3 regions of the Endozoicomonas sp. ALC013 genome follow, and region 2 is predicted to be linked to each of the others. Evidence: predicted binding sites of a transcription regulator. Region 2 holds the regulator's gene; each other region holds the start of a gene.
The links. Region 2 encodes LexA, which represses DNA repair genes until DNA is damaged. Its sites were predicted from a motif close to TACTGTNTANNTANACAGTA; they were not measured.
Positions count from the first base shown of each region.

Region 1: a site for LexA is predicted at 7,031-7,050, ahead of recA (recombinase RecA). Genes of this name have one in related genera too.
Region 3: a site for LexA is predicted at 6,875-6,894, ahead of ACO6V1_RS14485 (YebG family protein). Genes of this name have one in related genera too.

Region 1 is NZ_JBLYNS010000134.1:264-11,237, forward strand. Features, by position in the region: partial or broken gene csrA (carbon storage regulator CsrA) at 43-207, opposite strand; gene ACO6V1_RS19000 (aspartate kinase) at 646-1,887, opposite strand; gene alaS (alanine--tRNA ligase) at 2,202-4,835, opposite strand; partial or broken gene ACO6V1_RS19010 (DTW domain-containing protein) at 5,046-5,378, opposite strand; gene ACO6V1_RS19015 (regulatory protein RecX) at 5,416-5,871, opposite strand; gene recA (recombinase RecA) at 5,876-6,976, opposite strand; gene ACO6V1_RS19025 (CinA family protein) at 7,117-7,611, opposite strand; gene ACO6V1_RS19030 (DUF3299 domain-containing protein) at 7,773-8,300, opposite strand; gene ACO6V1_RS19035 (ABC transporter permease) at 8,312-9,574, opposite strand; gene ACO6V1_RS19040 (ATP-binding cassette domain-containing protein) at 9,574-10,311, opposite strand; gene ACO6V1_RS19045 (ZrgA family zinc uptake protein) at 10,313-10,954, opposite strand.
Region 2 is NZ_JBLYNS010000044.1:22,872-33,845, reverse strand. Features, by position in the region: gene ACO6V1_RS10385 (FAD-dependent oxidoreductase) at 228-1,754, shown strand; gene ACO6V1_RS10380 (hypothetical protein) at 1,995-3,830, shown strand; gene topA (type I DNA topoisomerase) at 4,610-7,252, shown strand; gene ACO6V1_RS10370 (DUF6586 family protein) at 7,535-8,011, shown strand; gene ACO6V1_RS10365 (hypothetical protein) at 8,140-8,382, shown strand; gene ACO6V1_RS10360 (hypothetical protein) at 8,403-8,834, opposite strand; gene lexA (transcriptional repressor LexA) at 9,029-9,625, opposite strand; gene ACO6V1_RS10350 (TetR/AcrR family transcriptional regulator) at 9,772-10,401, shown strand; gene ACO6V1_RS10345 (L,D-transpeptidase family protein) at 10,436-10,918, shown strand; gene nagZ (beta-N-acetylhexosaminidase) at 10,945-10,974, shown strand, end outside.
Region 3 is NZ_JBLYNS010000077.1:3,284-14,257, reverse strand. Features, by position in the region: gene ACO6V1_RS14505 (hypothetical protein) at 1-1,210, opposite strand, end outside; gene ACO6V1_RS14500 (hypothetical protein) at 1,737-2,282, opposite strand; gene ACO6V1_RS14495 (hypothetical protein) at 2,433-2,966, opposite strand; gene ACO6V1_RS14490 (valine--tRNA ligase) at 3,250-6,117, opposite strand; gene ACO6V1_RS14485 (YebG family protein) at 6,554-6,847, opposite strand; gene ACO6V1_RS14480 (hypothetical protein) at 6,999-10,109, opposite strand.

The sequences.
Region 1 (10,974 bases), on a different contig from region 2:
ATCTTCTTCATAAGTGCGACCAGTTCCTCCTTTCTTGTGCTCTTTTTCTTTTTGAATTCTCTGGTAAATTTCTTCCCGATGAACTGCAACCTCTTTTGGTGCGTTAACACCGATACGAACCTGGTTACCTTTAACACCCAGAACAGTGACAGTGACCTCGTCCCCTACCATCAGTGTCTCTCCTACGCGGCGAGTCAGAATCAGCATTTCAATCTCCTTATTTACATCTCTGTTAAGTCAACAACCGTCAATTCTGAGCACGCTGGTGCATTGGTTAGAAGCTGATGATATCACCCAGAATGATCGCGTGAAATTACACGACACCAACCCCAGTACAGACATTATTTCACCTTAAAATTGCCTGACCTTTAAACTGCTTTAGTACTCAGTTCAAAGTAATGAAGTATATGTCAGCTCAACCGTTCATGCTTAAGAATTATTCAGCAAACCCAGTCTAGTCACCAAGTTCAGGATTTCCATTCGTATTTCTACCTGCCGGAAATGGTTTTTGGGCTTGATAACTCTACGCGCTTTACTTTTGACTGCTTTTGAATACCTGTTGCTCTTTCCACCCTTGCAATTTCAGGTGGGTTTGGAGCAGAAGAGCCCCCTTACGAGGCTCACGATTTTATTTATATTGACGTTTTAGACCCCATTATCTTCCATTGGTTCCCTGTCCAGCTGAAAAGCCGAGTGGAGCGCCCGAACAGCGAGCTCCAGGTATTTCTCTGCAATGATAACGGAAACCTTGATTTCGGACGTTGAGATGATCTGGATGTTAATCCCTTCAGCCGCCAGCGCTTCAAACATCTTGGTGGCTACCCCCGCATGGGAGCGCATGCCAACGCCGACAATGGAAACCTTGGCGATTTTCATATCACCGTGGTATTCAAGGGCTTCGAGCTCTTTAACAATCTGCTCAACCACCACTTTTGCCCGCTCATAATCATTACGATGAACGGTAAAGGTGAAATCGGTGGTTTTGTCCTCAGCCGTATTCTGGACAATCATATCCACTTCAATATTGGCCCGGCTGACCGGCCCCAGAATCCGGGATGCCACACCGGGAATATCGGGCACGCCCTTAATGGTCAGCTTGGCTTCATCTCGGTTGAATGCGATGCCGGAAACTACCGGTGATTCCATGGCGATACCCTCATCCAGTGTAATCAGTGTTCCAGGGCCATCCTGGAAGGTGTGCAGAACTCTCAGGTTAACATTGTATTTGCCAGCAAACTCGACAGCCCTGATCTGCAGGACCTTGGAGCCCAGACTGGCCATTTCCAGCATTTCTTCAAAGGTGATCTTGTCCAGCCGACGGGCTCCCTCAACCACTCGCGGGTCAGTGGTGTAAACACCATCGACATCCGTGTATATCTGGCATTCATCAGCCTTCAGGGCCGCTGCCAGGGCTACTGCCGTGGTATCCGAACCTCCCCGCCCCAGGGTGGTGATATTATTTTCTTCGTCACGCCCCTGGAAACCGGCCACCACAACCACGCGCCCCAACTCCAGGTCCCTGACGATACGCTCGGTATCAATGCGCTGGATGCGGGCCTTGGTGTGGACACTGTCAGTAACAATAGCTACCTGACTACCGGTATAGGACGTCGCAGGGCAGCCCCGCTCATTCAGGGCCATACTCAAAAGACCGATGGTCACCTGCTCGCCCGTCGAGAGGATAACATCCATCTCCCGTGGCGTCGGCTGTGACTGCATGGATCGGGCAAGCTCCACCAGCCGGTTGGTTTCACCACTCATGGCGGAAACCACAACGACCACGTCGTGCCCCTGTTCGCGGAACCCTTTGACCTTATCAGCAACACCCTGAATGCGTTCAGTGGTGCCTACTGAGGTGCCGCCAAATTTCTGTACTATTAGCGCCATTTTATTCGTTCTACTTCAATCAGCCATGACCCGGAGGCTGACCGGGAATAGAGCGCCTTACTGCGAACACTATTCCCGGACAGCCTCCTGATGATCAAGCTTCCCTGTACCAGCTTCCTGCTGCAACAGCCCAACATAATTTACAGAATACAGACATTCAGAAGCCGGACAGCAAAAGCTGCCATCTCTATCATTCAGTGGATGGCAAAATGTACCATGAATCCCCTCCGGGGTGTATGCCTCAAAGCAATAAAAAACGGGCTGACCCATAGAGGCTGACTTGTCAGAATAGCTAACCATCCTGACAAAACCGCTTACAACTGCGCTTCCAACCACCCTTTAATAGACGACAACGCTTTTTCAAGATTCTCTGGCTGAGAACCGCCACCCTGGGCAAAATCAGGACGACCACCGCCTTTGCCACCCAGCTGCTCAGCCACCATCTTCAGCAGATCACCCGCCTTGACACGTCCGGTCAGATCTTTGGTCACACCGGCAGCCAGAGGCACCTTGCCATCCGCTTTGGTGGCCAGGAAAACGATACCAGAGCCCAGTTTGTTCTTCAGCTGGTCAACCATGTCGCGCAATGATTTGGGGTCAACACCCTCAAGCTCCGTCGCCAGCAGCTTAACGCCATTTACCTCAACCGCCTGAGACACCAGGTCAGAACTGCCAGCGCTGGCCAGCTTCTGCTTCAGCTGCTGCAGCTCTTTTTCCAGGCTCTTGCTCTGGGTAACCAGCGCCTGCAATTTGGCGTCGAGACTTTCCGGTTTGGCTTTCAGCACACGACAAGCGTTGTTCAGCTCGGCAAAGCGCGTCTGCACAAAAGCTTCAGCACCCGCACCGGTCACCGCTTCGATACGACGCACACCGGCGGCAATGCCACTTTCCGCAACAATTCGGAACGCACCAATATCACCGGTGCGACTGGCGTGAATACCGCCACACAGTTCGATGGAGAAGTTGTCGGTGCCCATGGTCAGTACTCGCACTTCGTCCGCGTACTTTTCACCAAACAATGCCATGGCTCCCTTTGCCCTGGCTGCGTCCATATCCATAAGTTCAGTCTGTACCGGAGTGTTGGCACGGATCTGTTCATTCACCAGCGCTTCTATGACCTTTAACTCTTCCGGCTTCACCGCTTCAAGGTGAGAGAAGTCAAAGCGCAGACGCTCCGGATCAACCAGAGAACCTTTCTGGGTTACATGATCACCCAGCACCTGTCTCAGGGCCGCATGCAGCAGGTGAGTTGCCGAGTGATTCAGTGAGGTAGCATGACGCTTGTCAGCATCAACATCAGCGACTACTTCATCGCCAGACTTCAGTTCACCGGATACCACTTCGACAATATGGAGGTGGTGATCACCCTGCTTCCGAGTATCCACAACACGTACAGAACCGGTGGCAAAATTCAGCAGGCCGGTATCACCCACCTGGCCGCCAGACTCCGCATAGAATGGCGTCTGTTCCAGAATAACCGTTGCCTGCAGGCCTTCATTGATCTGTTCTACCTGCTCACCACCCACAAACAGGGAGTGAACGCGAGCCTGACCCGCCGTGTTCTCATAGCCGGTAAAAGCAGTTGAGCCTTCGATCACCAGCTGGTCATTGTAATCAACACCAAACTTGCTGGATGCACGGGCACGCTCACGCTGAGCTTCCAGTGCCTGTTCAAAACCCTCAATATCCACTGTCAGCTTACGCTCACGGGCAATGTCTTCCGTCAGATCCACCGGGAAGCCGTAGGTATCATACAGCGTGAACAGGGTTTCACCGGAGATCACATCCCCCTGCCCGCTGGCCTGCAGAGCAGCAATGCTCTCTTCCAGCAGTTTCATCCCTTTATCCAGGGTACGGGTAAACTGTTCCTCTTCCTGCAGCAGAACCCGCTCAATGTGAGCCTGGTTCTTCGCCAGATCCGGATAAGCGTCACCCATCACCTGCACCAGTGAACCCACCAGCTTATAAAAGAAGGATTCTTTGGCCCCCAGTTTGTGGCCATGACGGCAGGCACGACGGATAATCCGGCGCAGCGTGTAGCCCCGGCCTTCATTGGAGGGCATAACGCCATCACTGATCAGGAAACTGCAGGAACGGATATGGTCAGCAATAACCCGCAGGGACGCTTCCGTGGTGGCAACGCCACCGATAATATCAGAAGCATCGTTCAGCAGAGACTGGAACAGATCAATCTCGTAGTTGCTGTTGACATGCTGCATCACTGCGGCAATTCGCTCCAGGCCCATGCCGGTATCAACCGATGGCCTGGGCAGTGGTTGCATGTCACCGTCGGCCTGACGGTTGTACTGCATAAATACGATATTCCAGATTTCAATAAAGCGATCACCGTCTTCTTCTGGCGTACCCGGACGACCACCCCAGATATGGTCACCGTGATCATAGAAAATTTCGGTACAGGGGCCACAGGGGCCAGTATCACCCATCTGCCAGAAGTTATCGGAAGCGTAAGGCGCTCCCTTGTTGTCGCCAATGCGGATAATATCCTCCGCTGCAATACCAATGTCGTTTAACCAGATATTGTAGGCTTCATCGTCAGAGGCATAGATGGTGACGCAAAGACGCTCTTTAGGCAGTTTCAGCGTGCCGGTCAGAAAGTTCCAGGCAAAGTGCATCGCTTCTTTCTTGAAGTAATCGCCAAAGCTGAAATTACCCAGCATTTCAAAGAAGGTGTGGTGACGGGCGGTATAACCGACGTTATCCAGGTCATTGTGTTTGCCCCCGGCACGTACACACTTCTGGGAAGTGGTGGCACGGTTGTAGTCACGCTGCTCACGCCCCAGGAAAGTGTCTTTGAACTGGTTCATCCCGGCATTGGTAAACAGCAGGGTTGGGTCGTCATGGGGTACCAGAGAGCTACTGGCAACCACTTCATGGCCGTTTTCCCTGAAGTATTCCAGAAAAGCAGAACGTATTTCGTTAGTCTTCATATACAGTTCCCACCGGGGGAGTTATCTCTTGTCAGCCATGAGCGGAAAAGGCCGCTCACTCCCAAACACAAAAATGGCAGCGCAATCACAATGAGCAGCCTTTTCACAGTAAATTTACGCAAACCGGGGATTATATAGGAATGGTGGGAAAAAATGATCACTTCACCCCATCATTAACAGGCTTTTTACCGGGCTTTTTTCACTGATGGCCTAATGAGCAGCAGAGCGGTACTGCTTAAGTATGTGCAGAGAGCGCGAATCTTCCTCCCTTCGCTGGCCTTTGCGTGCCCATAAATAGCGGTCACAATAGACTTGAACCAGGGCCTCCATCAGCTGACGATTGGTGTTTTCACCCAACTCGCCCAGTGCTCTTGCTGCCACTTCAGCGGTACACAAGTACTGCTCCTGACGATTACTTCGGAGACGGTAGATGGATGGCTCTTCAGGCTGCAAGCTCAGTAAATTCAAACCATGCAACCAGGGGCTTTGACGATACATTTTCCTGGCCTGTTGCCAGGTTGCATCAATGATAATGAAGGCAACCTTACGTTCACTCCCGGAATTATAATGCCACTGCCTGTTATGAAGAAGAGAAAGCGGAGTATATCTGGCTCATGGAGAAGCCGCGCTGGGCCAGAAAGCGGGTCTGCCGGGCTCTTTCTTTATGGTCCCGGGGTACAGAGGCACCAAACTTTCGCTCTTTTACCGCTTTTGCCAGTTCATCCCAGTGATCGTCCTGCTCCAGCAGGTATTGACCGATCAACTCGCTATCAACTCCTTTCTGAAACAGTTCCGATTTAATACGAACCGGACCGTAGCCCCGCTGTTGACGACTGTAGACAAAACTTTCAACAAAACGGTCATCACTTTGCAGCCGTTCCTCCCGCAAGCGGGTAAGCGCATCAAATACCAGTTCCCGGGGAAAACGGCCCGAGAGTTTTCGGGCCAGTTCGGTAAAACCATGTTCCCGCCGGGCCAGTAGATCCATGGCAGCCCGGCGGACATCGTTTACCGATTGAATGACATCAGCAGACATTCAATTACTCAGCCAGCAGCTCGTCCTGCTGTACACTTGCCGCTGCATCGTCGTCACCTTTTTTGCCAGCACTTTTTCCGGCGTCAACTTCGGCTTTTTTTGCAGCGTCCTTCTCTGGAGTGCTCATTAACTCAGCACGGATCTGGGCTTCGATTTCAGCCGCCACTTCCGGGTTATCAGAAAGATACTGGGCAGCATTGGCTTTACCCTGGCCAATCTTGGTTCCTTTATAGGCATACCAGGCACCGGATTTGTCCACCAGCTTCAGCTTGACACCCAGATCAATCACTTCGCCCATATGGTAGATGCCCTGACCGTACAGAATCTGGAATTCTGCCTGACGGAATGGTGGCGATACCTTGTTCTTCACCACTTTAACGCGGGTTTCGTTACCGATCACCTCATCGCCCTGCTTCACCGAACCGGTACGACGAATATCAAGACGTACAGAAGAGTAAAATTTCAGCGCGTTACCGCCGGTAGTGGTTTCCGGGTTGCCGAACATCACACCGATCTTCATACGGATCTGGTTAATAAAGATGACCATGCAGTTGGTCTGTTTGATGGAACCGGTCAGCTTACGCAGTGCCTGAGACATCAGACGGGCCTGCAGACCAACGTGGGAGTCCCCCATATCACCTTCAATTTCAGCCTTGGGTACCAGGGCAGCGACAGAGTCAACCACGATGACATCCACGGCACCGGAACGAACCAGCATATCGGTAATTTCCAGCGCCTGTTCACCGGTATCCGGCTGGGAGACGTACAGGTCATCCACATTTACACCCAGCTTACCGGCGTACTGTGGGTCCAGGGCATGCTCAGCATCAACAAAGGCACAGGTGGCACCGTGCTTCTGGGCCTGGGCAATAACGCTCAGGGTCAGCGTGGTTTTACCGGAAGATTCAGGGCCGAAGATTTCAATAACACGGCCTTTCGGCAGGCCACCAATGCCCAGGGCAATATCCAGTTGCAGAGAACCGGTAGAAATTGCGGGAATTGCTTCCTGCTTCTGATCCCCCATCCGCATGATGGCACCTTTACCAAACTGTCGGTCAATCTGGCCAAGTGCTGCTGCCAACGCTTTTTTTCTGTTATCATCCATTTTTTCACGCCCTCAGTTCGATTCTGATTTCATCAGGAACAGCTCAATAAGTAATACTGTATATTTAAACAGATACTGGATATTTGTCCAGTATATTTATCGCTTCGACAGGAAGGAATCTTTTTTCAGGTTAACGTTTCTCAGGTCAACAGGGTCAGAACACCCAGCAACGCCTGAACAACCGTTTGCGCCCTGATCTGATCACGATCACCCTCAAAATGGAAGTGCCTTGCAGTTGTTTCCTGGCCGGCACTCCAGGCAATCCAGACGGTTCCCACAGGTTTTTCCGGTATCGCCCCCCCCGGTCCGGCAACGCCGGTCACGGCTATAGAGATATCCGTTGCCAGCAGCTTGCGGACACCCCGGGCCATGGCGATAGCCACCTGCTCACTGACCGCACCGTATTTATTCAGCAACACTGTCGGCACATGCAGGAGATTGGCCTTTACGCCATTGGCATAGCAGATGACACCACCTTCAAACCAGGCCGAGCTTCCCGGCAACACGGTCAGGGCATGACCAATACCACCACCGGTACAGGATTCAGCGGTAGACAGGGTCCAGCCCCTGGACATCAGGAGTTCAGCAATTTCCCTGACAATGGGGGACGTAGCAGAATGCAGTGCAGGTTCCATGGTCACTCGCCAGTACGGTTATCAGAGGAGCCAATCAGGATAGGATGTTATAACACGATTAGGGGCAGTCTTCACAAGTTATCATTGAATGCACCATTTCACAGCACTGTTGCCAGGGAAACATGCCTTGCCCCGGAGCATCGGGGCAAAGCATTCTCTCTCTATTCAAACTCCTTCAAACTCTCCACCGTTATGGCATAGACAACGTCAGTGTACTCGGAGGTATTGTTTTCAACCCTGATCACTCCTTCCAGCCAGTAAGGGGTATAGCCCGCTTCTGTGACTTTTATGCCCTGGTCATAGCGGACAAAAATGGTCTGATTGGGTGGCGGTGGCGGTACATGAATACAGGCTCCCAGGGTTGGCACCAGCAACAGCTCTGTGGCTGATTGATCCTTGCCAATATTCAGCGGTACCAGGTAACCGGGAATTTTGACCCGTTGCTGATTCATACTTGCTACCGGAATCTTGCCCAGCTCTTCAATATACTCAATAGCCTCTTCCTGACTGATTTCACCCGCCTCATATTTACGGACAATGTCCTCATCCACCGGCGGCATCAGATCATCCCAGTTGATCTCTTTGATCGCAGGCTTTTCGGTGCTTGCAGCCATGGCAAAGTTCACCGGCATAAAAGCCAGCATAAGCACCACGGCCATCCAGCCAGGGTGTTGTCTTCCAGCTATCATTATTTGCTCTCCTACAGCCTGACCGTCAGACCATCCGCCAATGAATTTTTATAGGCCCGCCAGGCAGGCACTGCACCCAGTATGGTCGCCGAGATAACAATGACGACCGCCAGAATCCACTCAAACATCCCCGGTAACGCAATGGTAATGTGCAAACCCAGCTGCACTTGCAATACCGGTTGAATGGCGAACAGCATTCCATACATCAGCAGGAAGCCCAACAGTGTACCAGTGATGGCATAGATCAGGGACTCGGTCATCATCAGGGTAAAGATATGCCAGGGCCGGGCACCTACTGAACGGAGAATGGCCATCTCTCTGCGCCGTTCATTAAGCGACGTCAGAATGGTGGTCAGCATACCCACCAACCCCGCAATCACCACCATCACGGAAACCGCCAGCAATGCCTTTTCCGCTGAACCCACCAATTGCCAGAGTTCTCCCAGGGCGACACCCGGTAAAATAGCCGTCAGTGCTTCCTGGCGATACTCATTCACTGCCCGCTGATACCGAAAAGCCGCCACCCGGGACTTCAAACCAACAAAATAGGCGGTAATGCTGGACGGTTGCAAATCCATGGCCCGTGCCCTGTCGGCAGAAACCGAGAACAGTGCATTAGGTGCTGCCCCATTGACCCAGTCAATGTGCAACGCCTCAATCCCCTCCAGAGAGATCATTACCACTCGGTCCATAGGGGTGCCGGTGGGCTTTAACACACCAGAAATCCTGAAGGGTTTATCCTGATGCGTCTGCAGGCTCCGGCTTTCAACACCATGACTGAGCACTATTTCCTGACCAGCCTGATAGCCAAGAACCGCCGCCACTTCAGAACCAATCACCGCATCATAGAGATCATCAAATGGCTTACCATTTTTGAAACTGATGGGCTGATCATCACCAAAACGGAAGTGTTCAAACAGGGTTTGAGCGGTACCCACCACGCGATAACCTTGATGGGAGTCCCCCAGGGCAATAGGGATAGTCCAGGCGACTGCCTTATTGGAAGACAATTCCTGGTAGGTTTCCCAGGTAATGTTATTGGTCGCATTACCCAGATGAAACACCGAATAAAGCAGCAGATTAAGCGAACTGCTGCGGGCACCAACCACAAGATCGGTACCGGACACGGTACTGGTAAAACTGTTCCGGGCCTCAACCCGCACCCTTTCCACGCCCAGCAACAAAGCTACGCTGATGGCAATGGAGAAAATGGTCAGCAATGCCGTGGTTTTGCGATTACTCAGACTTTTCACCGCCAGATGAAGTATTGACATTACACCACCTCCGGCTGGCCTAAAGGCCGATGTTGACTGGCCCGGTTAATTTCATTCAAGGCCACAGAGCGATCAAACAAGGCTTCCAGGGCAGAGTCATGGCTGACAAAAACCAGCGTACTGCCAGCAGCCTCACACTCAGCAAACAGCAGACGAATAAATGCCTCACGGGTATCGCTGTCCAACGCCGAGGTGGGCTCATCTGCGATCACCAGATCAGGACGACCAATCAACGCTCTGGCTGCTGCCACTCGCTGCTGTTGGCCGATACTGAGCTCCGTCACTGACCTTTGCAGCAACTGCGGCTCGGTCAGCTCCAGATGGTTTAGCAGTCGAATCGCTTCCTGCCCGGCATCAACGCCCATGGATTGCACGTTTTCACGGCGCTTGCTGGCAAACCCCAGCGGCAGTGTGACATTGTCAACTACTGAAAGGTAAGGGATCAGGTTAAACATCTGAAAGATAAAACCGATATGATTGGCCCGGAAATGATCCCGCCGTGCCGGGGAGAAACGACCAATGTCGTTTCTCAGCACAGAGACAGCACCGGCAACCGGTGTGAGCACGCCGCCCAGCAGCCCCAACAGCGTCGTTTTACCCGACCCTGAAGGCCCCCGGATAAACACCTTCTCACCCTGATGGATTAACAGCTCTGGTATATCCAGAACCGCAGTTCCCGGCTGCCAGCCAAACTGGACATCCTTTAGGTGAATCACCGGTTGACCGAGACTGCTCATATCAGAAGCGCACCTCTGGTCGCTCACGGTTCATCTGACCCGCTACCTGGCCAGAATCGGTAAAGCCCTGAACCTTCAACTGTTCACTGTTTGCAAACCGCTGAAACAGTCGGGTAGAGATGCTGTTAAGCCCGGCAATATTGGCACACTCATAAACATAAGTAGCAGCAATATCCATATGCGCTGACTCATGGTGACCATCGCTATGGTGGTCATCGTGTCCATGACTGTGATGGTGGGAATCCTGATGACCATCTGTATGATGGTCGTCATGTTCATGCTTGTCATGGTGGTGTCCATCTGCATCACCATGATGATCTTCTCCATGCTCACCGCTGGCCGAAGCCGATGCCGCTTTCAACGTGCAGGACGCCGCTGGCGTAAAAGACCATAAATCGTCTTTTTCCAGTTCCTGCAAGGCATCTTTAAGTTGCCTGCGCTGAGCCTCCGAACGGATGGATTCAAAACCAAGAATATCAAACCCCGGCGTTTCCAGTTCAATATGAACCTGACGACCTTCAATGGCAAAATTCAAATGACCGGCTCCATGTACATGGGCTCCGGCATGACGATGCCCATCAGCGGAAACACCTGCTGTTATCAAGGCACAGGCAACAGCGGCCACTTTTGCAACACAACGCATACACAATTCCTGAAAGAAAG
Region 2 (10,974 bases):
TATTCAAGGACTATTCCTTATTGCCATGGAAGCAACGGGTCGTTAACACTCATTCAAAACAGCTGCACAGGCTTTGACAGGCTCGCTTTGGCAGAGGTAGCAAAACTGGAGAATGGTGGCATAGATCGGCATTTTTTATGCCTGAACCACCATTTTTCCTATGACATGCCGATTAAACTGTTTGTTACGCCAACATATCGATAAAAACAACTCTTGAGAGATGGCACATGGGGACTTTGATTCCATCAGATAAAAGACCAACACCTTCCACAACACTTTCCACAACAACAGCACCACGCTCTGAACAGCCTGCCAAGAAGTCCCGATTCAATTTCAGCTTTCTACGATTTGGCCGAAAAATTGCCCGATCTAATAATAACCAGACCAGCAGTTTAACGACTCAAAAAAACAATAATCTATCAAGTCTTGAACCCAAAAACATTCAGCAGAAAAAGATTAAGATCCTCAAAGCCGATAAAACAATTAAATCATTGGATCAGCTGGGCGAGAAGGTTAAACAGCTTCACGAAAGTAACGCTCTTATTGGTGAGCAACGGGCATCATTAGCTCAGCAAAGAGCCAAATTGTTAAGCAAGGAGAAAATTCCCCATTATGATGCGGTAGTGGCCGGTGCCGGTCCGACAGGATTGATGGCAGCGGTGGAGCTGGCAAGGAAAGGTCACAAGGTTTGTCTGTGTGAAGGCCGCAATGAAGAGGAGTGGGATATCCGCTCAAGCGTTATGGTTTTAAGGCCAGAAGCAACTTATGCAATTAATCAGATGTTGGACGCTCTGGAAAGCACTCACGGCCCGGGATACGTTTTTTCTCACAGAAAGAAATCGGATATAACGCATCCCAAAAGCCTGGCAAGCATTCGGGAACAAGTAAACGGCAACAACTATACCAGCTTACAGACCGACGTTATCCAGCGTATCTATATGGAGTACGCGAAAACAAAATATCCGGATTTGATAGATATCAAGCATCAAACCAGAGCCGGTTCTTTTAACCCATGGATTCAAACCATGGATTTACCACCATCGGGGCGTATTGCTTTCGATTCAATTATTCATGCCGATGGCGTGCATGGAACATCGCGCCAATCGTTACAAGAATTGGGAGCCAGCCTGGAAAAAATAACTGTCAATACCCCTTTTAGCGGCAGATGCCAATGCGCCTATATCCATCATCCAAGCTGGGCAGAGATCAAAACCGGTGCCCTCCTCAAAGCCCAAGAAAAAATACCTGCTGACCTGCTGCCTGAATTCAAGAGGCTGGGATGGCGCAGCAATTATTACCCTCAGTGCTACATTTTCTTATCCCATGCCAACTCTGAGAAATTGTGGATTTCCGGACAGTGCCCCACAAACCTCAAACCCGAACAACAGCTTGAGTGGAATGCACTGATTTGTGCAGCGACAGTGACTCCGACGAAGCGGGCTTGGCTGATGGCACCAACCTACGTCGATACCGACAGCCATACCGCACGAGGGGCAAAAAAGGAGAACTTGAGCCATGCCATTTTCACTGTAGAGAAACAAAAACTGGCACAACCTTACGTGGCACTCCCGTTTGGCAAGAGTGAAGCTATTGGTGACGCAAAAGAGACACCCAATTTTTTCTTTGCCGAAGGTTTGAAAAATGCGGATAAGGATGTGAAAGATTTGGCAATTCCATTCACACCCAGAAAAGCCAGCTCATTTCCGCTGAACATACCCTTTTTAATCAAACAAATCATGTCTCGTATTTTCTGACCAATTGGACAGTCACTCTGCGGCGTTACAACTCCGGTCACATAGCTAAGGCTATGCTCCCTTCTTTGTGCCTTGCAATGCAGGGAGTACCTTGAAGCTGCTAACGGCTACGGTTCTTGGCAGTGGCTTTGTTCTGTTTAAAGTTTCAACAAGGCTCTAAAATTTCCACTGATAATTCAAACGGTTCTTTTCACCGTCTGAGTCTTGCCTATTCTTGCCTTATTTTGCGAGGTAATCACTTTGATATCCCAAACTACCATTCAGCCAACGGGCACAGCCACCGTTCCCGGGTCCGTAGCGGTTCAGCCAGGGGAAGGGGGAAATGGGGGGCTATGGTCAAGGTTTAAGGTCGCCACCCAGTACGTTGTGATCCCGTTATTGCACTCTTTGCATCCTGATTATAACCCCCCCGGGGTGCTGCAGTCGGCGCAAGGGGATGAAGGTCCACTGTTCACCATTGGCAGTTCCGATGGGCAGAACAGTAGTTTTTTCCAGAGTGTTGCGCTGGGTGCCCGGCTGGTGTCGCCTTACACAGTGCTGCCAGAGGAGATCAGCACTCTGCTGGAGGGCTTTGTCACCCTTTCCACGGCGGCCCGGCTCAGGAATCTTTTTGGTGGGTCGGCTACCGCTTTGGCACCAGGGCAGAGCCGGGCGGACAGTACGGTGGACGGCTCCCCAACAAACGACAAAGGCAAGAAAAAAAAGAAATCACAGCAAACACCTCAGCCGACCAGCCCACCGGCCACCGCCTCTGCCCGGACTGGCCAGTTGCCAAACATGGCCCTGGCACTTGGAGCTCTGGCCAGCCTTTCCGCTGTCGGCGGGTCATCAGCAACAACACCTGCACACACCAAAACGCCCGCCCCAACCACAGAGCCTAAGGCAGCATGCGCTGATGGTGAGTTCCCCTGTGACAACGGCGAATGTATTCATGCCGGTCATCAATGCGATGGGGAGGTCGATTGCGCTGATGGTTCCGATGAGAACTGCACACTGGCTGACTGTGACAGGCTGGAACGTAACTTTTTCTGCGACGATAACAAAAGATGTGTCAGTGCCGATTTGCGATGTGATGGGAAGAAAAATTGCGGCGATGGCTCCGATGAGAACTGCACACAAACTGACTGTGATAAGCTGAACCGTACCTTTTTCTGCGACGACAGCCGCTGTATTAGAACCGGTTGGCTATGTGATGGGGAGGCAGAGTGTGAGGATGGCTCCGATGAGAACTGCACACTAGCTGACTGTATTAAGCTGGGACATAACTTTCTCTGCGATGATAACAAAAAATGTGTTAGTGACGCTTTGCAATGTGATGGGGATGCGGAGTGTGAGGATGGCTCCGATGAGAACTGCACACTAGCTGACTGTGATAGGCTGAACCGTACCTTTTTATGCGACGACAGCCGCTGTATTAGCGCCGGTTGGCAATGTGATGGGTATATTGATTGTGATGATGGCTCCGATGAGAACTGCACACTGGCTGACTGTATTGAGCGGGGACATAACTTTCTCTGCGATGATAACGAATGTGTTACCGCTTTGATATGTGATGGTATAGACAATTGCTACGATGGCTCGGATGAGCGGGTGGAGTTATGCAACCTTGTCTCTTCCGGCCTGTCGGGAACCACCATGGCACTGCCCACCAGTGCGGCACCGCATGCGACGATATCAAGCCCCGCCATGAACTTTTCCGGCCTGTCGGGGACCACCATGGCAGTGCCCACCAGTACACCGCTGGCGGCTACCCTGAGTACCGGCGCAATAGCCGGTATCGCCCTGGGGGCTGCAGCCTTTGTGGTTGCTGGTGTGGCAGGGGTGTACATCTATCGTCATTATCACCGCAGGTCATCCCCCGCCGATGCGGATGACCTGCAGGAATTGGTGACAATCAATAATACTGCGGTACAGGAGGAGGTTGATAAACCGATGATAGAAACCTTCAGGGGAGAGGCAAGAGGGGAACCTGCCGGTGAACAACGATCCGGAAGGCCACCTCAAGAGCCGCTCGGACTGAAAAAACCACTACTACCGGAACAACCACCCATACGGGCAAGGGGCCCCGTTTTATGAGGAACTCCGGGAACAGGTGATGCCCTGTCATGAACACATAAATGAAGATGTTGGCGAATATGAAGATGTTGACTCTTGCAATCCCCGCAGAATGAGTACCGCTTTATAGCCTGATGATTAATGCAGCCAGGACAAGTGCGATTACACAAGCTGTTATAGCAACAAATCACTTCCTACTCCGGTAACCCGATTTTTCCGGGCTTTTTTGTCAGCGGGTTATATTTACAAAACTGATTGTATGGCCAATCGAAAATGACTGGGGCAGGCTTGCTTTATCCGGATGATTTTCAAACGGAAATCAGGCTTTTGAATAGTTATGGTTGAGTTAACAGGTAAAACCGTGTTAAGCGTTTAAGGGTTTCAGCCGTTACTGATTACCATGAAAATATGCTGGTTCGCATGGCTGGTTTGCATAAAAAAGTGATGGGTAAGTCAGGCAGCCTGATTTTGTTACAGGTGTTTGAGTGCTGAGTTGCCCGGAGGAAATGTGACCAGAATATTCGAGTCGGAAAGTGGCTTTAAGGTACTGGAAATAAGGCTCTGTACCGGATCATACAGGAAAATAACCCACTCCTTTACGGGAACGAGGTTGATGGTTTTCCTTGACCGATTATTGACTTCGCCTTATATATTGAAGCAATTTCTATCCCGGCTTTTCTTGTTCTGGCGAGTAGACTCTATTTCAGCAGGTCTGATTATTGAGTATGATGGGCGATTTATCTGCTCACAGATCTGACCAGCCAGAACATTGGAACAGATGACAGGACGTGTAAGGCAGCATGGGTAAATCGCTAGTTATTGTGGAGTCGCCTGCAAAGGCGAAAACGATCAACAAATATTTGGGCAAAGACTTTGTTGTCAAATCCAGTGTGGGTCACATTCGGGATTTGCCAACAGCGGGTGGGCCGAAGAAAACCGTGGATGCCAAGGCCAGGGCCAGGGCAGCTGCCGAGACTAAAAAGCTCTCACCTGAGGAGCGTGAGCGCCGCAAGAAAATCAAGGCCCGTGAGCAGTTGATCGACCGTATGGGGATCAACCCCGATAATGGCTGGGAAGCGCAATACCAGATTTTGCCGGGCAAGGAAAAAGTCGTTGACGAACTTGCCCGTCTGGCAGAAAACGCTGACACCATTTATCTGGCAACGGATTTGGACCGTGAGGGAGAAGCCATTGCCTGGCATTTGCAGCAGGCCATTGGTGGTAGCCCGGAGCGCTATCGCCGTGTTGTCTTTAACGAAATTACCAAGAAAGCCATCCAGTCTGCGTTTGAATCCCCCGGGCAGTTAAATCAGGATCGGGTTGACGCTCAACAGGCCCGCCGGTTTCTGGATCGGGTGGTTGGTTACATGGTTTCCCCGCTGCTTTGGGCAAAAATTGCCCGTGGGCTCTCTGCCGGGCGTGTTCAATCCGTTGCTGTCAAGCTGGTGGTGGAGCGTGAGCGGGAAATTCGCAGTTTTATTCCTGAAGAGTACTGGGAAGTTTATGCCGATCTCCAGGCTGCCGGGAGTGATGCCGTCCGTTTTCAGGTGGTGAAAGAGAACGGGGTAAATTTCAGGCCAACAGGCAAGGCGGAAACGGATAAAGCCCTGGCTCAGTTACAGCAGGGTCAATACGCTCTGACCAGCCGGGAAGATAAGCCAACCCAGAGCAAGCCTTCGGCACCTTTTATCACATCAACACTGCAGCAGTCGGCCAGCACGCGCCTGGGTTTCAGTGTCAAGAAAACCATGATGCTGGCGCAGCGCCTGTATGAGGCGGGTTACATCACCTACATGCGTACCGACTCCACCAATCTGAGTCAGGATGCGGTTGCCAGTGCCCGGTCCTTTATTGCCAAACAGTATGGTGATCAATACTGTCCGGAGCAGCCAAATCTGTACAGCAGCAAGCAAGGTGCCCAGGAAGCTCACGAAGCGATTCGACCATCCAGTGTTACGTTAAAGCCTGATGATCTGTCTGGAATGGAGCGGGATGCGGAGCGTTTGTACGATTTGATCTGGCGTCAGTTCGTTGCCTGTCAGATGACGCCTGCTGAGTATCTCAGTACGTCTCTGGTCGTCGACGTTAACGGCTATCAGCTCAAAGCCAGGGGACGGACATTGAAGTTTGATGGCTATACCCGGGTGCAAAAGCCTCTGGCCAGAAAAGGCGAAGATGTGATTCTGCCGGATCTGCAAAAAGGGGTAGCCCTGACCCTGGAAAAACTGGACCCCAAACAGCTGTTCACCCGCCCACCGGCCCGTTTCAGCGAAGCGGCACTGGTCAAGGAGTTGGAGAAACAGGGTATTGGTCGGCCGTCGACCTATGCGTCGATTATTTCCACCATTCAGGACCGTGGTTACGTTTCAGTGAAGAATCGCCGCTTTTATGCGGAAAAAATGGGCGATATTGTCACTGATCGTCTGAATGAGTCGTTTAATGAGCTCATGGACTTTCACTTCACGGCAAGAATGGAAGAGAAACTCGATGATATTGCTGAAGGTGAAAAAAACTGGAAGCAGGTTCTTGATGATTTTTATACCGACTTTACCCTTCAGTTAACCCAGGCTGAACAGAGTGAAGGAGGGATGCGCGCAAATGAACCCTCCCTGACCGATATAGAGTGTCCTACTTGCCATCGACCCATGATGATTCGTACTGCATCGACCGGGGTGTTTCTGGGTTGTTCCGGTTATTCACTGCCACCGAAGGAACGCTGTAAAACGACGATTAACCTGGTTCCCGGTGAAGAGGTGGAAGACGCCGATGATGAATACGCCGAGGTTAATGCCCTGCGAGCCATGCGTCGTTGTCCCAAGTGCTCTACCGCGATGGAAAGCTATCTGATTGATGAGCAGAGAAAGTTACACGTCTGTGGTAACAACCCTGATTGTTCCGGCTTTGAGGTGGAGAAGGGGAGTTACAAATTAAAAGGTTATGATGGCCCCGTACTTGACTGTGATAAGTGCGGCAGTGAAATGCAGTTGAAAACCGGGCGCTTTGGCAAATATTTTGGTTGTACCAACAGTGAATGCAAGAACACCAGAAAGTTGCTGAAAAGTGGTGAGCCTGCTCCACCCAAAATGGAGCCAGTGCCCATGCCTGAGTTAAAGTGCGTAAAAGTTGATGACCATTATGTGCTCAGGGATGGCGCGTCCGGATTGTTCCTTGCGGCCAGTCAATTTCCCAAGAACAGAGAGACCCGTGCTCCGCTGGTGGCGGAGCTATTGCCCCATCAGGCCATGATCGACCCTAAATACGGTTATCTGATGGATGCTCCCCGTCAGGACCCTGATGGCAATCCGGCAATTATTCGTTACAGCCGTAAGACCAAACAGCAGTACGTTATGTCCGAGCTTGATGGTAAGGCAACGGGCTGGAGTGCGGTATTTGAAGATGGCCGCTGGCATGAAAAGCAGTCTAAAAAGCGCCAGTCCGGTTAGATTGATCTCAAACCCCAGTTTCGTGAGACAGGGCTATGAAGCCCTGTTGTATTATGGCTGTTAAGTAGCTAACCATATGAAATCACATATTTCTGACTCCTTGTTCAGGCACTATGCTTCGTTACAACTCCGGTCACATAGCTACGGCTATGCTCCCTCCGTTGTGCCTCGCATAGCTCCTGCCCAAGTAGCCAGAAATATGTGATTTCATATGGCCAGCTACTTATAAACTTTGAGCTCGACAAAGCACAAGTTGTTCCCGAAAGATTGATGGAGTTGGTTATGACAAACAATTGGCAGGGATATACCAATAAAATGCTCTTTCACGCCCGTTTGTTGCTGGATGCCTGGGAAGATGCTGATGATCTTGCCAAGCCGGCATTTCGTGAGGCCTGTCTGAATGCAATGGTTCAGGCTTACCGGTCATTACTGGCTGAAATTATGACGAATTACCGTTTGCCGGTAAATCAACTACCCTCTCTTGACGAGGCAATGAACAGTGTTCATCACAAAGGAGAGGTGTCTACTGAGTTGCAGTACATTGAACGTCTTGAGCAACATGATTCCTGGTTGTCGGCGTTATTAAAAAGTCATCAGGACTGTGCCATGCCTATACAGCGTAAAAGTGTTGAGCGGAATGAAATTCCTCTGTTTAATGCCAATAGTGTGCGGTTTGATCAGTCAGAAGGCTTTCTTTCTGTGCTTGAGTCCTTGAAGGAGCTGGTTACCTATAGTCGGAACTTCAGCCTGGAGTGGTAGGTTTCTGATGTTTTCAGGTTTGTTCATTGCCAGCCATATTCAGCTCTTTAGGGCTGATATCTTGAAAGCCTCTGCTGGCTAATGCACAATGCTTCACCGCTAACCCTAAAATCCCGGTGTCACTATTTATGTCAGCGTCGTTTCTTGAAATTGTTGAACTGCCTTCCGGCGAAATCGTTTTGCGTCGCAGTGATGAGGAGAACGCCGAGCCCCTGGTTACCATGTCATTCTCCCGGGAGTTGCTTGACTTTCTCCAGGGAGATCAGGTGGAGGTAGCCAAGGCTATGCTGGATGCCTGCATAGAAGAAGTCGGGCGTAAAACAGAAGCTGACGCTGGAGAATACATCCCTGAAAACCGGGTTCTTCACTGACTGTCATACAAACCCTCCAGTTATCCTCTGTTCCTGATTGCCAGTCCCTGACATTGACCTGAGCGAGCGGCGGTCTCGAGTTCAGAGAGTGTGATGCTATCCATCTGCTCGATCCAGCTGACCACGGTGTGGCTGGTGCCTGAGGCCAGTGCCTTGCGAGTGAGTTTCAGTGGGTCTGCCACTGCGGAAGGGTTGAGAACCTGAAGGCGCTGCCTGCTGATGCCCGATGACTTCAGCCAGTTTATGGTGCTTTTTGCCTGTTCACTGGACAGTATCAGGGTAAGCCAGCGTTGATCCTGATGGTTAGCCAGCTCATACAGAACAGTCTTCAGAAAACGTCCTGATTGCCAGGGCGGGCCTGAGAGAATCAGCTCATCAATAAAGCTGACAGGTTCACTGTCAATGCAGGGAGCGTTACCGTTCTGACTGGATGATGGTGTTAATGCTTGCATGTCAGGTCCTCTACATCAGAGATCGTCAGGGTCTAGTGCTGCTAAGCGCTGTTGCCCATACCGTTCGTCCTGAAGCTTGTCGAAGGACCCATAGGGCCTAAAGGCGGAAACTCCGGACTCTGATAGATCGTGCCAAGCACCCTTCGACTCCGCTCAGGGTGAACGTGGTTTACGGGTAATAACGCTTAGCCGCACTAGTTCCTGATAACCCCCACACTCAGTCCTTCGATAGCAAAGGTATCAACGCTGAGGTCTACTTCGATTGTCTTGAATTCTTTGTTTTCCGGGTGCAGGTAAATTCTGTTTTTAACCTGTTCAAAACGTTTGACCGTTACTTCGTCGTCAATTCTGGCAACGACAATCTGGCCATTGGCTGCGGTTGATGTTTTATGGACAGCCAGAAGGTCCCCGTCAAGAATACCGATATCCTTCATGCTCATCCCTTTTACCCGAAGCATGAAGTTTGCTTTGGGGGAAAAGAAATCAGGGTTGATGGACAGGTGGTCTTCAATATGTTCCTGGGCAAGAATGGGGCTTCCTGCAGCAACCTGTCCTACAATAGGCAGGCCGGAAGATTCAGTGCCGGGGATTCGGATACCTCTTGAGGTTCCGGGGGTGATCTCGATAGCTCCCTTGCGGGCGAGGGCTCTGAGATGTTCTTCTGCTGCATTGGGTGATCGGAACCCGAAGGTCTGTGCGATTTCTGCACGAGTGGGGGGGAAACCGGTCTCTTCTATATGAGATTTGATCAGTTCAAGAATCTCAGTCTGGCGCTTGGTCAATTTATACATGATTAAATCTGTGTTTTTATACAGTACATGTAATTATATACAGTATTTTGCTGACTGCAACCACCCCTGTCTTATTAATCTAACTTGATGTTTCAGTTGGCAAACGTTAGTTTTAAACAAATGTTTACATTGGAGGTTTTACAGACATGTCACAGTCAGCGACAGTAGACAGGATTCTGGACGCTGCCGAGAAGTTATTTGCTGAGCATGGGTTCGCAGAGACCTCGCTGCGTTCAATTACCAGTCAGGCGGGTGTTAACCTGGCCGCTGTTAATTACCACTTCGGCTCCAAAAAATCCCTGATCCAGGCGGTCTTTTCCCGTTTTCTTGATCCTTTTGTCAGCAATCTTTCCGGGGCTCTTGTGCGATATCAGGATAATAATGACGTTCTTGATCTGGAAGAAATACTTCATTTACTGGTGGATCAGATCATGGCGGTTAAACCCCGCAGCCCTGAAGATCTCTCTGTTTGTATGAGGATGATTGGCCTGGCCTACACACAGGGCCAGGGGCATCTGAAGAAATATTTGCGCGACGTCTACGGGGAAGTATTCCAGGCTTATCTGGAGTTGCTGGTAAAAGCGTGTCCTGAGTTGCCATTGAATGACCTGTTCTGGCGCGTCTATTTTATTCTGGGTTCCGCTGTGTTTACCCTTTCAGGAGCGGATGCACTGAGGGCTATTGCGGAAAGCGATTATGGGGTCAGGACTGAACTGGAAGATATCATGAGAAAGATGGTGCCTTTCATGGCGGCAGGTCTAAGATCGCACACCTGACGGATCATTTAACCATACAGAGCTTGATTTACCGATGCATCTTACTGTTCATATTGCCAGTCAGGAGATGGTGCTGCATGAGAAGGACGGCAAGCGCCGTGTTTATTCTGTGTCTACTGCCAGCAAGGGAGTCGGGCAGCAGGAGGGGAGCTGGCAAACACCTCTTGGTCAGCATGTTATCCGGGCGAAAATTGGTGCCGGTCTGCCGACTAATTCAGTATTTGTCGGACGTCGCTTTACCGGTGAGATTTATTCCCCCGGGCTTTGTCAGCAGTACCCTGAAAGAAAGGACTGGATATTAACCAGAATTTTATGGCTCAGTGGCCTGGAGCCCGGATATAACCGGCTGGGTAATGTTGATACCATGCGTCGCTATATCTATATCCACGGTTCGCCGGATACGGCAGTGATGGGTGAACCCGGCTCGCGGGGATGTATCCGAATGCATGGGGAAGATATTATCGATCTGTTTGACCGTGTAGATACCGGTACCAGGATCGATATACAGCTTAGCTGATACCGTTTTTTTTAGAGGAGAGAGTCGTGCCAACAGGCCTGAACCGTGGTGTTCTT
Region 3 (10,974 bases), on a different contig from region 2:
CTATAATTTTTAACACTTCACCCTCATTCATTATCACCAGTTGTGAACTGACATCGGTTAAGAGGCTTTCTTCATTTAGCAGGGTGTTTACCCTGGTCATGTTATTGTTGCTCTCAATGTCGGTAGAGTTAAGCGGTTTTATCGGCATGGGTGTCGCCTCTGATACGTCAGTGCAGTTGGTGTTTGTCGACAATGACTGACTGCCATTAGTGGGATGCGCTGGGGTAGTTATATCAGGCAAAGAAGTGGGTGTTTCTGTGGCAGATGTCGGGACACCAGTTTCGGTTTTCGGTTTTTGGTTATCAAGCAAGGCAAAGCTGACAGCACTCCCTTTGGGTACCGATGCAATCTTGATGAAATGTTTATCTGAACCATCAATAACAGCAGTGCTGTTTTGGTAAACAAAAGTACCATTTGGAGAAACATGATTCACACTTTCGGTGGATGACTCATTAGTACTGGGTCCATAGTAACCTATGTCTGTCTTCGAGTTATCTGAAGTAGATGGCCTGAAATATAACTCAAACGGCATGGCTGTTTTGTCGTGATATAAAAAATACGCCGTGACGGGAAGCCATGGAGAGTAAATATTAAAAACACCGAGTTTAAAAGCATTGGCCCCATGGTTAAATGTTACTGCCTTGGGTATTGTAGAGATAATTTGCTTGTCATTTTTTACCATTAACCAATGATTACTTTTTTCGATTTTGTATGCATTTCCTTGCGGGGTAATGATTTTATCCTTTAGTTTGCCAGTTTTTGAAAACAGTAAAGTGTCATGTAAGTTGACTGGTTCATGCTTTGATATACCCTTTGGTTTGAACCATTTACGACCAGTAAAGTAGTTTTTTTCCATCTTGGCATATTCCCTGCCGATGTGCTTTTTACCACCAATCCTGCCGAGCCATTGTCTGCCAGTTGATTTGCCCCCTTTTGGGCCAGGTAATGGATGGTGGGAACCACCTCCACCGACTCCTCCTGATGACCTTCTGGAGCCTCTTCTTGAGCTTCCTGAGCCTCTTGAGCCTCTGGAACCACCACCTCTGCTGGAACCCCCACCTCTGCTGGAACTCGATCCTCTGGGAGAACGCTTATATCTTAACGGTGCTTCGATCTCATCCTTCGTCGCTTCTCTTTCAATCACCACCTGAGGGGGCTTTTCTTCAGTCTGGCCACTGTCGTGTTCATTCTGGCTGTTCAATGCAGCCATCCAGGCTGGCTGGCCCGGGGACTTGACATCAGGGGGGGTTAAGGGGACAGGGAGGAATGAGTCTGTTGAATTAGTCAATGTTGATAAGGACGTTGGCTTGGCATTGACCGATGTATGAGTAGTAACGCCAGCGACGCATTTGCCAGCCAGGGTCAGCAAAGTGATGAGCCTGGCGGGGGCGGATGATGCATAATATGCCGGGTTAGGAAGATGCTTAAGGGTCTGTGCAGCGCAAGCTAATGAGTATCTTGCCTTACCGGTCAGCCATTCGTACGTTGAAGCTTCAGGTCCACTACTGTCCGGGATTTTGGTATCAGGTATGCCGGGTGGTGTTAATTGATTTGGTTCACTGATTATCATGGTGGTAACAGCTCCTGTTTATATTCTGCGACTCCTCAATGGAGGCAGGATGAAAGGAAGAAAAGCACGGCGTGTGTTGTATTTGTTGATTTCTGGGCACCGTGCTGTCTATCAGACAATAGGGACAGGATTTTGTTCCCGTTTTCTAACCGATCAGGTTCAATATTTATCGCTCATAGTAAGCCACAACTCTGTCAGCAAGTGCTGACCGTTCACAGCCGGTTCCATTGGACGCCTCCAGCACAAAATTGTAAGCCTTTGCTACCATGTAGGGACTAAGGCAGGCAGCAACGCTGAATCCTGTGAAATACCCGATAGCGCCACCAACCGCTACACCAATATACTGACCTTCTGTTATCCGACCTCCTGTTAACTGACCTTCTGCTCCTTCCATCATCCCCCCTAACATCGCACCTCCGGCACCCAGAGTGAAACACCCGACGTGGGCGGCAACTTGCGTGATAATCACTGATGCACTGCCCATTGCGATCGCTGACAATGTGGCCAGAACACGCTCTGTTTTTCGGGTTTTCAGTAACGGCCCATCGTATCTGTTGTTTTGTTCCGATATCTGGGACCTTTTATCAGGGTATATATCAATAGAAACTTCTTTGCCAGAATGCCTGGCTTTAGGTTCAGCCGGAAAACTGACTACAGTTGAAGGATTGTATTGTTCGGTGAAATAAGATTCGGTGGTTTCGTTAGCATTCATATAACAGCTCAATTTAAATCGATTGATGAACTAAGGATTTGTCTCAGAATAAATCATAGTGCCAATAAAAAGAAAATTGAAAAAACGGAGCATAAAAAACGCTGCGGTGGTTACAGCGATTTTTTATTAACAGTTTAGATTGTATTGGGTTTATGCCCTTGATGTTGAAGTTGACCCCTCATAATGAGCCACAACTCTATCGGCAAGATTGGACCTTTCAAAGCCATTGCCATTTGTCGCCTCCAGAACCAGATTGTAAGTCTTTGCTATAAAATAGGGGATAAAGTAGGCCGTCACGGCATATCCTGCGAAAGCCCCAACAGAGAAACCGATCACGCTACCAAGAAACATACCATAAGGCCCTCCTACCACCCCAATCGCGGTACCAATGCCACCCAAAATGCTACCCGCTACGGAAGCGATAGTCGGGGCGATGAATAACACTGATGCAACGCCCATCGCGATCGCTGACAATGTGGCCAGGGTGCGCTTGGTTTCTCGGCTATGCAGTGGCCGCCCCTCGTATACGTTGCCTCCTTCAGGTATTCTGGGGCCTTCATGGGAGTGCATGGCGGTAGTTACTCTTTTGCCAGAAAAGCCGGCATTAGTGGTTCCGGGTAAATTGACTTCAGGTGTCCGGGCAGGTTGGCCCGTTGAATTATACGGATTTTGTTCAGCAATCATATTAAACCTCCATTTGTATAGATTGATCAGCGATGTTTCATTAAATGCAAATTGTTAAAGTTGCACCCTTAGCTGGTGCATTTGATGATATGAAAATATTAACAAGTACTTCAATAACACGAATGTCAGAATTACTATCATCCAGCGGGTGCAATGAGGAATCGGGTTGAAACAAGGCTGATCAAATGAATAAGACGTACCAGCAAAAAGAAAATAAAAAAAGTGGGCATAAAAAAATGGCTGCAGTGATTGCAGCCATTTTTTTTATTGACAAGGCTCTGATTTACAAAGCCTTGATCGCCTCCAGCTGTTCTTCCAGCTTGGCCCTGGCGGCTTGAGCTTCAGCCAGCTTGGCTTGCTCTTTGGCAACCACGTCGGCGGGTGCCTTGCTGATGAATTTCTCGTTGTTTAACTTGCCTTCAAAGCGGGCCACTTCTTTGGCAAACCGCTCAATCTCCTTATTGAGTCGGGCAGACTCTTTGCCCTTGTCGATCAGGCCAGCCATTGGTACCAGAACTTCCATGGAGCCTACCAGCTGAGTGGTTGCCATGGGGGCTTCTTCACCGGCGGCCAGAACCCTGATGTCTTCCAGTTTGGCCAGGGACTTCAGGAAGGTCTGGTTGTCATTCAGGCGGGCAACGTCGTCTGCAGAGGTGTTACGCAGCAGTACATTCAGCGGCTTGCTTGGGCCAATATTCAACTCGGCACGAATGTTACGGATACCGGTGATAAACGATTTGAGCCACTCAATATCACGCTCAGCCGTTTCATCAATACGGGCCGGGTCCGACACCGGGTAGCTCTGCAGCATCAGGGTGTCACCGGCAACGCCAGCATTGTGCTTGATGTTTTGCCAGATCGCTTCGGTGATATAAGGCATAAACGGATGGGCCAGGCGCATAATAGCCTCCAGAACCCGAACCAGTGTACGACGGGTGCCGCGCTTACGTTCAGCAGGTGCATGTTCATCCCACAGAACCGGCTTGGACAGCTCCAGATACCACGCACAGTATTCATTCCAGACAAAGTCGTAGAGGTTCTGGGACGCGTGATCAAGACGGAACTCGGACAGGTTTTTTTCGATCTGGGCTTCAACCCGTTGCAGTCTGGAAACAATCCAGCGATCAGCCAAAGTCAGTTCAACGGGTTCATCACCGATACCACAATCTTGCTCATCAGTGTGCATTTTGACGTAGTTGGCAGCGTTCCAGATCTTGTTGCAGAAGTTCCGGTAGCCCTCCAGACGGTTCATATCCCAGTTGATATCACGGCCAGTGGAGGCCAGTGAGTACAGGGTGTATCTCAGGGCATCGGTACCGTGGGCAGAAATACCGTCGGGGAAGGTATTGCGGGTACGTTTTTCGATCTTCTCCGCCAGCTGCGGCTGCATCATATTGCCACAGCGTTTCTCAACCAGGGCTTCCAGGTCGATACCGTCAATCATATCCAGAGGGTCAAGGACGTTACCCTTGGACTTGGACATTTTGTCGCCATGCTCATCACGGATCAGGCCCGTCACGTAAACGTACTTGAACGGCACCTGTGGTTTGCCGTCTTCATCTTTCATAAAGTGCATGGTCATCATGATCATTCTGGCGACCCAGAAGAAGATAATGTCAAAACCGGTGACCAGCACATCGGTGGGGTGGAAGGTGTTCAGGCGATCGGTCTGCTCTGGCCAGCCCAGGGTGCCAAAAGTCCAGAGTGCCGAAGAGAACCAGGTATCCAGAACATCGTCATCCTGCTTCAGGACAACAGGCGTTGGGATGTTGTGCTTTTCCCGGACTTCGGCTTCATTGCGACCCACGTAAACGTTGCCGGCATCGTCATACCAGGCAGGAATTCGGTGTCCCCACCAGAGCTGACGGGAGATACACCAGTCCTGAATATCACGCATCCAGGAGAAGTACATGTTCTCGTACTGTTTGGGCACGAACTGAATACGACCGTCTTCTACCGCTGCAATAGCCGGTTTGGCCAGCGGCGCAGCGCGGACAAACCACTGGTCAGTCAGCAGCGGCTCAATCACCACGCCGGAACGGTCACCGTAAGGCACCATCAGGGTATGGTCATCGATTTTTTCCAGCAGACCAAGGGCATCCAGGTCAGCAACGATCTGCTTGCGGGCAGCAAAGCGCTCCAAGCCCCGGTAGGCGTCTGGAATAGTGGTATCAATGGATTGATTAGCCGTGCCGTCAATATTGTAGGCTTCACCCTGCTGCCGGATGTCGCCGTTCAGGGTCATAACATTGATCATTGGCAGGTTGCAGCGCTTGCCAACTTCATGGTCATTAAAGTCGTGGGCCGGGGTGATTTTTACGCAGCCGGTGCCTTTTTCCATATCGGCGTGTTCATCAGCGACAATCGGGATGCGACGGTTGACCAGGGGCAGAATAACCGCTTTTCCGATCAGGGCCTGGTAACGCTCATCTTCCGGGTTAACCGCCACACCGGTATCCCCCAGCATGGTTTCCGGGCGGGTGGTGGCAACCACGATATAGTCTTTGCCCTCTGCGGTTGTCTCACCATCCGCCAGTGGATAGCGCAGGTGCCACATATTGCCTTTGACTTCTTTGTTTTCCACTTCCAGGTCGGAGATAGCGGTGTGCAGTTTTGGGTCCCAGTTCACCAGACGCTTGCCCCGGTAGATCAAGTCGTCTTCATAAAGGCGGACAAAGACCTCCTGGACAGCGGCATAGAAGCCCTTGTCCATGGTGAAGCGCTCGGTGTCCCAATCAACAGATGCCCCCAGGCGACGAAGCTGACGGGTGATGGTGCCGCCGGACTCTTCCTTCCACTCCCAGATTTTATCGGTAAAGGCTTCACGTCCGTAGTCGTGACGGGTTTTGCCTTCTTCTGCCAGGATCTTGCGTTCAACCACCATCTGGGTTGCGATACCCGCATGGTCAGTACCCACCTGCCAGAGCGTGTTGCAGCCTTTCATCCGGTGGTAGCGGATCAGGGCATCCATAATGGAGTCCTGGAAGGCATGGCCCATGTGCAGGCTGCCGGTGACATTGGGAGGGGGGATCATGATGGAGTAGGGCGTGCTGTTACCGCGCTGGTCAGAAGCCGGCGCAAAATAGCCTTTCTCTTCCCAGTTTTGATACAGCGTGCGTTCGATGGCTTGGGGGTTGAACGTCTTTTCCATAACTGCTTTTCCAGTAGAGTTTCCAACTGTTCCCGGAACTCCTGAAGAGCAGGGGGGCTCCGGATTTGGATAAACCGGTGATTATACACTGTGGGACTGAATCAGGAAGCACCCTTCATTGCCGACTACTGGGTTCTCGGACAGCTTTCTGCATCATTGCAATGAGTTTGGTGTGTACAATCTCCGTTCACCCTGAGCAGAGTCGAAGGGTGATTGGCACAGTCTTTATTCAGGGTATGGTGTTTACGCCCTTCGACTCCGCTCAGGACGAACGGAGCTTGGGAGTCATTGATAGAAGGAACCCATCAGAAACCATGTACTAGCCTATGGGAAGTACCGAATCAGCTGTTATTTTAAGTATTCATAAAATGTGATTGGTAACCACAAAGGACATTTCACTATGAGCAACATCACGCCTTTGTGGCTTAGATCAATATCAGGCAATCGCTTCACGAATATCTACGGTATTGTTTTCTGCAGGTTCGCTCTCCAGTTTGATCTCCTGCAGGATTTCAGGTTTGCCTTTAAAGGCTTTGGCGAGAATATCCTTGTTCCGTGACAGCAGCAGACCGATCTCTTCCGCCAGTTGTTCATCGATCTTGAAATTGGCTTCCAGCATACCCGTGATGCCATCGGCCAGCTCAAGCATACGATCGTGTTCTTCTGCGGCTTTCTTATCAGTAAACATGCTTCCGTCCCGGTCAACTCGCCACATGGGGGTAATGGACATGGGCTTCCTCCTGTATTGGGTTCTTTATACTGTATATAAATACAGTTGTTTTGTCCAGAAGGCTGTCTGGGAATCAGCTAGTCAATTTCCAGCTCAAGTCAGGTCTAAAACTCTGGTAGCCAGCCCTGCCAGGTGTACTGCGACCTTGGGTTCAGAGGATTTGACACGAAAAGCCTTGGTCTGTGTCAGGCTGATTTTCTGGTTGTGAACGCGCGGGTTCAGGTATCTGCTTCGGTACGAACATTACTTTCTCTAGCTGGCGGTCATCGTCGGTACAGTAGGGACGCTTCTCACAAACCACGGTAATACCCCGCTCTTTCAGCACTTCCTGCGCTTTCGACGAAGTCAGTGTTTCCTGCGTCAAGGTCCCTGGGTTCATTCGTATTCCCTGGCTCTTCAGCCGTTGCACCTCTTGCTCCAATGCCTGTTGTGTTGCCGGGCTTAGCAGTGATGGGTTATGCCTGTACTGCATCTTTTCCAGCAGCGTCATTCCGGCCGGAATCTCTATCTGGTGGAGATCATACCAGCTGTTATGAATACCATAAGTGATGCCTTTGCTCTGATCAGCCCTGCAAGCCTGGTGGTAGGGGTCTGAACAGACAATAATTCCAGCGGCCTGAGCAATTGTGCGCCGAACATTGTCATCAATAAACCGGTTCATTCTTTCCACTGGCTCAGTTGTCCATTCAAAGTGCTCAGAAATCTCTGAGCCATTGTCAATCAGACCGTAGGCCTCGGTATATTTTTTTTCGCGGTGATCGTTGGGTTGCCCGGTTACTTGCGCCAGATCAGCCGCACCATGCATGGCGGCTACCAGATGCCGTTGAAATTCAGTCCCGTTGCCAGGCCCGGAGGTAAAATCCCAGGGCAACTGCGGCGGCAGGTCAAGACGTGTAGCGTCAAACCCCCCGACCGTTGATCCGGGAAAATCAGCCCCAACCCCGCAACAACGGATAATGTCCATACGATCTGCAAAGCGTAATATGCGCAGATACCAGCGCACGGAGTCAGACAGGTTCTGCTCATCTGCGCCATTGACATCATTTTCCTTGCTGACCATCGCCTTTGCCATATCCTTCAGCAGCGGTTCAGGATAGTGCCCGATCAGGTCCCTTTTGAAATAGTCAGCTGACCTTGTTTCTTCCACTGATTTGGCGACATCTTCGGCAGCAGCAGCATGGTAGATAATCGCCAGCGCCAGGAGTTCTTTTTTTTCCGGGCGCAGGTAATGCAGCTGAAATTTTTCCAGCAATTCCATATACCAGAGCCCATTATTCCTGGCCCGCAGGACATGACTGCAGCTGTGCAGCGGTTTCCACACGGTTGGCAAGGTATGTCTGCCAAGGCTCTGGATCACGCGTTCCGGTCCCGGACGGCGGTAATAATGCTGCAATACCTTCAGGATGGTGCTTTCATTATCGCCGACATTATCAGGCAGGACGGGCGGTTTGCTGAACGCGTCCACCATAAACTGTAATGCCGCTGGCACCTTGGTTTCCACAGGTGCCGCCAATGGGCAAGCATCGTCCGACAGACCGAGCGATTGTTTCAGATCCGCGATTTCCAGATTGGCCTGTCGGACATGTTCTGACCAATTCAGGTAGAAAGGATGCTTGTTTCGTTGCTTCCATAGTCCTTCAAACCATTGGATGAACCCAGCCACGGATAAGTTACCAATAACCTTTCTACCGTCATGGCACCAATAGTCCAGATTATGTTTAACCCTGGCCAGAATATCTTTGTTCAGGGAAGCTCCATAATGAAACAGGGCGAGTAGGTGGGACTCAAAGATATCAAGGTTTAAAGGGTAACCAAGGTAATCACATAGTAGCTCTTCAAGACGGCTCTGCCGTTGCTGCTGACTGAGCCCCCGGCAGATTCGGTCAAATTCAACGACGCTTCCCGAATAACCGATCAGCGGCAACCACTTGAGATCTTCCAGGCTCAGGAACTCAAATGGAGCAAAGGCGGCCACCATATAATTCATTGTGCCCGCTCGCATTACCGCCGATTCTCGCTTGCTTAGCGTACAGTAAAAAACCGAAGTAACCTTCTGATCCATCCTTGACCCGCTCTGCAGAAGCAACTGAAGTAAACGGCAAGCTTCTTCCTCTTGTTCCCGGATTTGTTCCTGTCCAGGCTGATCATTTCTGAGCATTTCAGTAATCAGCAACTTTTCCAGCAACGATGTAACATATCCTTGTTTATTATGAAAAAAACGGTGGTGAATTGGCAAGCCACTCTGTTTTAATTCCAGAAGCCTCCCGGAACTGTAACAACAGGGATCACTCACCAGCTTGATGGCCTGTTGCAATTTGTGAAAAACATCCGGTGAGGCGGTTAATTCCCAACTCAGTGCCTCTGTACGCAAAGGCATTGGCAGCAGATTCAACATGGCTCTGAAATTTTCCTGGTCTATGCCCTGTGAGAATGCAAAATCATCCAGAGAATGCTCATTCAGGGCCAAGTGTTTACTGTCCAGCTCATCATCAAAACAAACCTGTACAGAACCTGTGCGGTGACAATAAATAACCATAGGCAACGGTTGTTTAAGCTCCAACACCTCTTCACAATGACGTTTATCCTGCAGGATATCGGCAATATTCATCTGAGTATCGAGGTAAACAAAAAAGCATCTGATGTCTTCCTTGCTGTAGTTGGTAAGCACCAGTTCCGGATAATCAAGATAATTATAGGCGTGGGAATTATTGCGGATTACCAATCCAGGTAAACTGAAAGTCCCATCTGCTCGCAGATGTCCCGAGGTGAAACGAGGATAAACTCTCCAAATGGCTTGATTGGCATTTTCAAGACATTTCTCGTGTAATGATTGCAGATCAGGCAGTAATTTTATTGACAGTTTATCCGGATCCATGTCGGGCTCCGTATATGCATTATGTTTATAAACATAAAGGCATTGTGGATTAACAATGCCTACCATCCATTTACCAAACCCATCTGGTACGCGTGCTACGGGCATCATCTTCCCCGGCAGGGCGAGGGTGAATGGCCTTGGTGCACCCTTACCCGAAAAGTAATCATTTTCTTTAGTCAATTTAATTCGCCGAAACGCCAGGTACCCACTCTCTGCTGCCCAAAGTAGCACTTGTCGCTCATCTTCCCTGGGATGCCGGGGTATCAGCTTGCTGGTCGGTGCGCAGGTTGCCCATTGGCCAGAGACCGTTACCGGCTGGGTGTCAGGCTTTGGTTGGGGATGAGGGTGCAGGTTGGCGGAGGTATCCATGCCGCTGACAACATTCATGGTAGTTCTCAAGCAAGACTTATTTAGTTACTTTAGCTACCCACTTCTATCATAAGAGTGGATTCTATCATCATTAGAGAGTAACTGGCTGGTAAAAGTTCCAGTATGGCTCCACTGTCCGTAGCTGCATTTTCGTAGCGAGATCACAGTATTTTACATGCCCAGCCTCCCAGGAGGCTGTCCGAGAATAGTCTGCCCTACGGTGGCTGCAATAAATTGGTCTAAAAATTCCTGCTTAAATTGCAAGTCTTCATGAATGCTGTGGCCAGTCTCCTGCTGATCAGCATCGTCCTCTTCACTGTCACTGGTTTCGGCTTTTTAATCAGAGCCTCAACTTCAGCCATTTGAAACTGCTTGTAAAAAAGGTGGCCTGGTTTCAACTTTCGCATTTATTTTGCATTGATAATGATACGAATTCAGGATTAACAGTAAATACAAACAGCTTGAACTAAAGCTATGAAATAGTAAACGACAATAATCAACAACCCTTATTTGCCACCCCTAGACTGTATACTTTTCTCTCTCGAATATTTGCAAATTTTGTAAAGTTGGATATTTTTCCATCAATCTGAAATTAATAGAAGTCAACTGACGGGTTAATCAAGCGATGCATCTTGGACTTCCAGTTAAACCAACTAATCCAGATTTTCTGCCTGATCAAAAATATCCTCATGATCCTGATAAAAAATTCCCTCATGATCCTGATAAAAAAATTCCTCATGATGATAAAAAATTTCCACATGATCATGATAAAAAATTTCCTCGTGATCGTGCTAAAATAACCAGCGTGTTTCACTCACGTCAAGTGGCTAATAATAAAAAGACAGGGAAGACGACGATTGCACCGGGTAGCCAGGATCAAACC